DNA from 2 places in the Shewanella sp. Pdp11 genome. Region 2 is predicted to be linked to the other one. Evidence: riboswitches for the same ligand, from Rfam matches in the RefSeq annotation. Region 2 holds a riboswitch; the other holds the start of a gene.

Region 1 (4,437 bases), 510 kb from region 2:
TCTTACCGCTTAAGTTTAGGTTAGCAAACCAACCCGAATTGGCACGATAAGTCCCACCAAGGCTGTAGGTAAAGTGTGGTGAATGGGCCAGATCGCGGCCAGTTAAATCCACCTCAGTGCCATATTTGTCCTGATACTGATAATCGCCGTAGGCGGTTTCTAACCAACCTAAGCTTGAGTAAATTTGTAGATTATCCGTGGCATACCAGGTCGCATCTAACTCAGCACCATAGTTATTCGAACTGCCTGCGTTTTCGGTGAACAAAATAAAACGCTGTGGTTTATCAGGGTCTTGCTGGGATGCCGCCACCTGTTGATCTTGTCTGTCCATATAGAACAGCGCCAGATTAGTATCGATAAGCCCTGCTAGCCAATGGGATTTAAGGCCGATTTCATAGTTATAAAGCGTCTCAGTACTGAACTCTTTTTTATCGTTCAGTTCGACAGGCAAAGTCATGTTAAAACCGCCCGCCTTGTAACCGCGTGCGACACGGGCATATGCGTTGTGTGAGTCATTCAGCACTTTACTCACTGCAATATGTCCACCCCACATGGTTTCGCTCGGGTCGAAATTATCGTTATTCGTATCTGAGTAATGGCTATTGCGGCGCTCTAAACGTAAACCCACAGATAAGGCATAATCTGAGCCCAGATCCGTATCGAGCTGACCAAACAAGGCATAGTTCGTCGCTTCATACTCAGAGTCTAAGACTTCATCCGGCCAAGTATTGTATTCAGAATACAATTGGTTATCTTCTTTCAGATTCATGGCGTACACACCAAGCAACCAATCTGTGCTGTCCGCAAAAATTCGGCCCTGCTCGGTAGAACTTAAGCGAAACTCTTGCGACACAGTTTTACGTTGGCCAGTTTTATCCCAAAAATAATCATATTGGCACGGCGCCAGATTGCCATCGTCATCACTGCATTGCTTAGAAGCCCAATACTCTGGGTTCGACCAATCGCCATCGTAACTGTAATGGTGATCGGTATTCGCAAAAGAGGTTAACGAGGTTAACTCAAAGGTTTCGGCGCCAGAATAGGTCGCTTTAAAGCCCGCGCCTGTGGTGCGCTGGCTATCGACACCCGGTTGATCCGATGTCGTCTGGGTCGGTGAATTAGTTAAACTCCACACATCGTAGCCATTATCAAAATCGGCGTGCAGCACAGTTAAATCAAACTGCAAATCGTCAGTCGCATACCAGCGCAGCTTAGCGCGGCCGCTGAACTCATCGCGGCCATTGGTATCGTCACGGCCTAAATAGAGGTTGTCGTGGTAGCCATTTTGTTGATGTTGCTGCAGTGACACGCGATAAAGCAGCTTGCCAGAATCCGTTAATGGGCCAGAACTGAAACCGCTAAACGTGCGTAAATCATCATCGCCTAACGAGACTTCGCCGCCATGTTCAAACACATCGGTGGGATCGTTACTTTTCAGATAAATCAGTCCCGCTAAAGCATTGGCGCCATAACGTGTGCCCTGTGGTCCACGCAGCACTTCGACTTGCTGTAGATCGTACATGCTCGACACCATACCAATACCGGATAAATCGATATCATCAATGATGTAACCCACAGAAGAATTAGGCGCACCTTGGTATTGCTCTTGCTCACCTACACCGCGAATTTGAAAATATTTTGGCCGCGAACTTCCACCTGACCAGTTAAAGTTAGCAATAGAATTAAGCACATCCTCGAAATGCTGCGCGCTTTCATCTTGAATTTTTTGACTGTCGATAACGGTAATACTTGAAGGCATTTTTTCTAAGCTTGAACTGCGAAAATCCGCCGTCACTACCATGACTTCCATATCAGTGCTGGGATCGGGTTTATCGATAGCGTCGGTTTGTGCAAATGCAGCAGAGCTCAGCGCGGCAACAATGGCTAATGCCAGCGGCGCTCGGGTTAAAAACGGGGAATGACGGTTTGACGTTTTACGGTTTGACATAGGACCTCAAATATAATGTTTGAGATCCGGCAACGAATAAGCGATTCAGAAGTGTGCTGTTAATTGGCCCATTCCTACGCCGGTATTAGCCGGATCAGGTTCTAAGGGTTCGTCAGCTGACATCTCAGTTTGCAGTAATCAACGTAAATTCATTCACTGCAAACACCCCTTGGCGGCGCCTAGTATACATGAGTAATAGCATGGGATGACACATTTACGTCATAAAAAGAAAAATGCCAGCATAGCTGGCATTTTCTGGGCGAACTCAGGCTTAGTTCGAAAAGGTTTCGCGCACGTACACATCAAATGTAACCACTTGAGCATTAGGTGCCACGGCGGAGACTTGCAATTGTTGCTTGCCGTGTAATTTGACCGATTTCCAGCTGGTTGCCTCATCTTCTATGGTGTAACCGCTGGCGTCGTACCAAGTGAATTTATACTGCACACGCATGTCAGTTGATGATTTGCTAACAATCAGTGCAGAGCCCTGCACTAAATCACCGACTCGGCGAGCATCCACACTCTGTACCGCAATATCTCGGGCAAAGCTGGTATTATCGACGCGGGTTTCACCCAGTGAACTCACTGAAATCCCTGCGGTATGTGAGGCACAAGCACCTAAGGTCAGCGCCGCGGCCAATAATAGTCCGGTATAAATTTGTTTCATATATTTCTCCCAGTCACGCGACTAAATGCGCGGCTAGCGCGCATTATTCCCTATTAAACGACAAGCTAAGTGAACTGTGCTGAACTTATGCTTAACAAGACAGACTTAATCATCACTCAACTATCTGCTCACTAAAACGAGTTAATCAATCAGAAAGTGCGCCCGTGCCGTAGCGATGAGCTGCTTACGATTGGTTTGCCAACAATCGATATTCACATTGGCCACTCGTCGCCCCTGACGGGTAATGCGACATTCTGCAAAGCTATCTTTATGCAGACCCGCACGCAAATAGTCGATAGAAAAATCGACCACTTTAGGCACTTTGGCTGTTTGCATAAAAACCATTAACTGCACTATCGCCGACATTTCCATAAAGCCCGCAATCACGCCACCATGAATGGCGGGCAACACAGGATTACCGATATTGTCGTCTTTAGCGGGCAATTTAAAAATCAGTTCATCACCAAAACGCTCCACCTTCATGCCAATAAATTTGGCATAGGGAACGTGCTCAAGTAAATGGCCAAAATCATTAAGTTCAGTGGCGCGTTTAACAATGCCTTGCACATCGATAGGCGCTTTTACTTGGGCGTGTTGAGTGGCACTGGCTGTGCCAAGTTCCGAATTATTTGCGCTCATCAGTATCTCCTATCTCAGGCACAGCTTCACCCATCAACGCTTGTCTAAAGGCATCACCGACCATTTCTGGGCTGATCCGCATAAAAGAGCCAACAGCATGGGCAATAGGATCATCTATGCTGTCTTGATAAGCAATCGCGCGGGTAAAGGCAATGTTAGAGGACAATTTGTAGCATTCCGCAAACCCAAACACAGGTTTATGGGGCTGAGCGGGCTTCATATAATCCACCCGCAAATCGAGCGTAGGTGAGATTTCTAACAATTTGAATTTATGGAATATCGCGCTAACCACAGCACTGCCACAGGCGGTATCCATTAAAGTAGTAATGACTCCGCCGTGGATAACCCCCGTATCGGGATAACCAATTAATTCAGTGCTGTAGGGCAACTCAATCAACACATGATGCTCGCTCGCCTCCAGTACCGTTAAACCGAGACGGCGACACTGAGCGAGTTGATCCACAAACCGCTGCGCCATTTGGGTCAACGGGAAAAAATCCGAATTGACCTTCATTTGCCTTGGCTCAACATGGGCCCCAGAGGCTCCCCGCCCACAAGGTGGAAATGAATGTGATAGACTTCTTGTCCACCGTGTTGATTGCAGTTCATGATCAGTCGATAGCCATCTTTAGCGATACCCGCTTCCGCCGCCAATTTAGCTGCAACCGTCATCATACGACCAAGCACAGGCTCATCAGAGGCTTTCATGTCGTTTGCCGTTGGGATTAAATGATTTGGCACAATCAAGAAGTGCGTAGGCGCCTTAGGGGAAATGTCTCTAAAGGCAGTCACTAGTTCATCTTGATACAGAATATCCGCGGGAATTTCGCGACGAATAATTTTGCTGAAAATCGTTTCTTCGGCCATGGGGCGTCCTCCTTGGGTTAGTTGGCATAGTATATACCCAAACAACTTGAAGATGCATGATTCAGCTGGAGTTTAACGCACTTTAGGCAAGGCGGTTATTTGCGGACCTAGTGGGCTAAGTTAAAAATAACCAACAAAGCATAAAGTGCGTTAAAACCCGCCGGGACGGAGCGTCTAGGGCACTCCACTCCCGTGTTGCATCAATTCAAAAGGTGGCCGACATTCTGTCATTGATGCGCCTTGAATTGAAGCACCCTAGGCGCTCTGAACTCGTATCTTCAGGTTGCTTGGGTATATTGACAATTCAATGCTTTGT
Region 2 (4,437 bases):
AGGCAGCAAATTGTGCCGATTTTAGCGCCATTGCCGCTTCCAACTCCTGCGGCGTCTTGATTGTGACTTGCATAGCTTGGGCAGCCGCTTCAACTTGCTCCGCCTTCGCTTGTGCCGCCTCTAAGCCAGCGGCATAGGCGCGAACATCTTGGGTGATTTTCATCGAACAAAATTTAGGGCCGCACATAGAGCAAAAATGCGCGACTTTAGCGGATTCCTGCGGTAAAGATTCATCGTGATAAGCACGCGCGGTGTCAGGATCGAGTCCTAAATTATATTGATCTTCCCAGCGGAATTCGAAACGCGCCTTTGCCAGCGCATTGTCACGAATTTGCGCACTCGGATGACCTTTGGCCACATCGGCGGCGTGGGCAGCAATCTTATAAGCAATCAAACCTTGCTTAACATCTTGTTTATTCGGTAATCCTAAGTGTTCTTTTGGTGTTACATAACACAACATGGCGCAGCCGTACCAAGCTATCATGGCCGCGCCTATGCCGGAGGTGAAATGATCATACCCAGGTGCGATATCGGTGATTTGTGGGCCAAGGGTGTAAAACGGCGCTTCATCGCAGTGAGCTAACTGCTTGTCCATGTTCTCTTTAATGAGCTGCATCGGGATATGTCCCGGCCCTTCGATAATGGTTTGTACGTCGTATTCCCACGCGATTTTGACTAGCTCACCTAAGGTTTCAAGCTCTGCAAACTGGGCAGCATCATTGGCGTCGGCAATCGATCCGGGACGCATACCATCACCTAAAGACAGGGATACATCGTAGGCGACGCAAAGCTCACAGATCTCACGAAAATGGCTGTAGAGGAAGTTTTCCTTGTGATGACTCAGGCACCATTTGGCCATAATTGAACCGCCGCGAGAAACGATCCCAGTAACACGTTTAGCCGTCATCGGCACATAACGCAGCAGCACACCAGCATGAATAGTAAAGTAATCAACACCTTGCTCAGCTTGTTCAATCAAGGTATCGCGGAACACTTCCCAGGTTAAATCCTCTGCCACGCCGTTCACTTTCTCCAGCGCTTGATAAATCGGCACTGTGCCGATGGGCACTGGTGAGTTGCGGATGATCCACTCGCGGGTTTCGTGAATATAACGACCCGTGGATAAATCCATGACAGTATCTGCACCCCAACGGGTTGACCAGACAAGCTTTTCCACTTCTTCCTCGATGGAAGAAGTGACCGCAGAGTTACCGATATTGGCGTTCACTTTCACCAGAAAGTTACGCCCGATGATCATAGGTTCGGCTTCGGGATGGTTAATATTCAGCGGGATAATCGCGCGGCCACGGGCGACTTCAGAGCGGACAAATTCGGCGGTAATCGGCTCGCCGACTAAGGCACCAAAGGCTTCGCCCTTAGCTTTACGATTGAGGATTTCATCCTGTACCTGCGCAAGTGCCATATTCTCGCGGATCGCCACATATTCCATTTCGGGCGTGATAATCCCTTGACGGGCATAGTGTAATTGACTGACGCGTTTGCCCTGCAGTGCTCTGCGTGGGCGGACAATGGCACTCGAGCCAGCCTCAAAACGCAGATGGTCTAAACCGTCATCGGCGAGTCTTTGTTGGGTAAAGTCTGAGGTTGCGCAGAGTAATTGCTCTGTATCGTTGCGGGCTAGGATCCAGTTTTGTCTTAATTTACCAAGGCCTAGACGCACATTGATATCGGCCTCAGGATCGGAATAAGGTCCGGCGCAATCGTACACGCGGATTGGCGGATTTTTTTCCATGATAGGCGCATCATTTGTACCGCCGACAAGGGTGTCAGTCTGCAGAATCTGCCGCATGCCAACGCGAATATCGGCTCTGGAACCTTCGAGGTAAATCTTTTGTGAATTAGGATGTTGCAGCGGCGCTAACGTATCGATAAAGGCTTGGGCCTGCGCGCGGGTTTCGCGGCGACTCGGCGCCTTAGGCACGATTGATTGACGAGACTCGGTCGATTTATTAGTGATTGTTGATTTATTAGGGACTATGGATTCTGGCGCTGTAATTTCTATCGTATTGGCAGCTACAGCTGGGTTTTGGTTTGAACTGGACATAAGCAATCTCACGTTAAAAAATGGAGTTGCTTGTCTGGAGAATTGCGTTGTTGATAGCTGGACATGGCAATCAATTTTTGTGACCAACACTGGCGTCAAAAATTGAGTTACCCTGCTCAATAACAATTAAATCTAAACATTAAGGCTTAAAACACTGCTGAGTAAACAGGTGTTTAATCCGGTTATTTTCGCGATTTAATGTATGTTATTACGCTTGTTTCCTTCGCAGGTTTTAACCTGATCAGGTTCAACGGATCCCGAATAAACGGTCTCAGCCAAGAGGCACTCCGACAAGATGAATGCGCAGTATAGACAGAAGCGGCAGCAACAAACAAGGAAAAAAGCAATTAAAAACCTTAACTATTAATCCAAAATAAAGACTCACAATCTATTGTTTTTGATTGAAAAAATTAAATAAAACTAAAAAACTTATAATTGACGTGAAAATAAATCATAAAATAAAGTCACTATTTATGAGGTTTGAGCATCATTTTTTTTAATCGGGATTGAATGGCATCATCAATCGCTTGATTGATTTTTTTGCCACTGCAGTCAAATGGGAAGCCTAAATTTTCGGCGTATGGATTAACTTGAGTGCCGACTTGTACCACGCGATAACAAGTATCGCCTTTACGTACAATACGATTTGGATCTAAGGGTAAATCTAGACTCGTTGTGCCACCGAAATCATCGGCGTTAGGGACAAATAACACTTCCATCTCTGGGCTTATTTCACTCATATTCGATTTCTGGGTGAATTTATCGGCCTGTTCACTGACGAGATCATCGAGCGCTTGCTCGCGCTGACGTTCAAAATACTGCTGCGTGAATAAACTCATGCTCGAGCTTGTCGCTATTGTGCTCTCACCTTCTGCTGCAGGCGAACTCTGAGCGCCAAGCTGCGGCTTTATTTCTGTGGTATCAAGCGTATTAGTTGGTTTTTTTGCCGTCACTTCCGCGGGCTGTACTTCACTTTGGGCACTTGATTGAGATTGGCTCGATTGAGTGATGTCCGGTTTAACCGTATCTGGCTTCACTTTTTCCTGCTCTACTTTTTCCGCTTCTACTTTTTCAGAGACGGCTGTTTCAGGCATGACCTTTTTAGGCGTTGGTTGAGGCTTAATAGGAGTTGTAGGCGTGGGAACAGTTGTAGGCGTAACAGAACTTGCCGCTTCAGTCTTATCCTCGGCCTTGCTCTCTCTTTCTAGTGCAGCGCTTTCAGCCTTCTCTACCGCGGGAGCATAAATAAAGTAAGCTTTGAGCGCCGCCACTTTTGGTCCACGGCTTTCTGTTTCTGTTAATCCAAAGGGATTTAACTGTGGGCGCCACAAAATACAGATAAGTAAAAATAAACACACATGTACTAACAGCACAAAAAATAACAGACTTAATCCTTTGAAATACGGCTGACGAGCACGCAAAACGGATCCCGCCCCCAATGCCTGAGCATAGGTTTGTAACGTACAAGACAGTTCAAATTGGGATTCTAATTTAGACTCAGATGCCAAAGCATCACCCTGATCACTGAGGTGATCATCAAATGCAATAAAAGTCTCGCATTCTGGCGATGTGACCGATGACGATGTGACCGAAATAGGCAAATCACTATCAGCATCATCTCCAATCGCTATTGCTGTAGGAGATACTGTCAATAAAGGCGCGGCTTTGGGTTGACGTTGAAAAGGCAAAATCCATCCTTAGGTTTTGTGTAGTCTCAATTGATTTCGATGATGCTAAACGTGGAACCATTGCACTCTAATTCAATATCAATCCAATATCGGGTTACTGAATATTGAAAGCAAATTATCCAATGATTGCATTTACTTGCGAGTGCTCAACGCAGATTAGAGGAGGCAAACAGGGTAAAGTTCAACGCGAAAGCAACACGTTACAAGCGCAGTGCTAACGCCAATGCTTAATTAGACACTTGTCGGTTTAGGCAAATAAGGCTGGGAATTGGGATCACAATCGCGCTAAATTGAAGGGCAAATGCTTGTTAACTCTTACGTCTTTAAGCGGATAACATCATCAATGCGATACGCTGACAGGAATACAAGACGGCGTTAAAAAGATAAAAAGGTGAATACAATAGAAGCCAGTTACCAATTTAAGCTTACGGGTGTACGCTTAAATATGGTGATTTATTTTTCTAACTGATAGACTCAGTCATTATCGTTTGCGAGTGTGTATCTACCATGTCGAGTCAAAGTGTTATAGAACAGCAAAACCCAGCCAATATACCTGCTAAATCTGGGCCATACAGTATTAAAGAAGAGATCGCTAACAGTGTATCCCATGGCTTAGGCGTTATCGCAGGCGTAGTGGCATTGGTACTGATGTTACTCAAAGGGCAAGATCACCTAACGCCAATT

What was found. Region 2 has a riboswitch for thiamine pyrophosphate ahead of thiC (phosphomethylpyrimidine synthase ThiC). Riboswitches for the same ligand answer to the same signal wherever they lie in the genome.
Region 1: another riboswitch for thiamine pyrophosphate. It lies ahead of AYJ58_RS11845 (TonB-dependent receptor); the one in region 2 lies ahead of thiC (phosphomethylpyrimidine synthase ThiC).

What each region holds. Positions count from the first base shown of each region.
Region 1 covers NZ_CP015194.1:2,669,091-2,673,527, reverse strand. The annotation lists gene AYJ58_RS11845 (TonB-dependent receptor) at 1-1,948, opposite strand, end outside; TPP riboswitch at 2,003-2,128, opposite strand; gene AYJ58_RS11840 (YcfL family protein) at 2,220-2,615, opposite strand; gene AYJ58_RS11835 (PaaI family thioesterase) at 2,757-3,254, opposite strand; gene AYJ58_RS11830 (PaaI family thioesterase) at 3,241-3,768, opposite strand; gene hinT (purine nucleoside phosphoramidase) at 3,765-4,121, opposite strand.
Region 2 covers NZ_CP015194.1:3,182,046-3,186,482, forward strand. The annotation lists gene thiC (phosphomethylpyrimidine synthase ThiC) at 1-2,065, opposite strand, end outside; TPP riboswitch at 2,267-2,365, opposite strand; gene AYJ58_RS14120 (hypothetical protein) at 2,533-3,753, opposite strand; gene trhA (PAQR family membrane homeostasis protein TrhA) at 4,261-4,437, shown strand, end outside.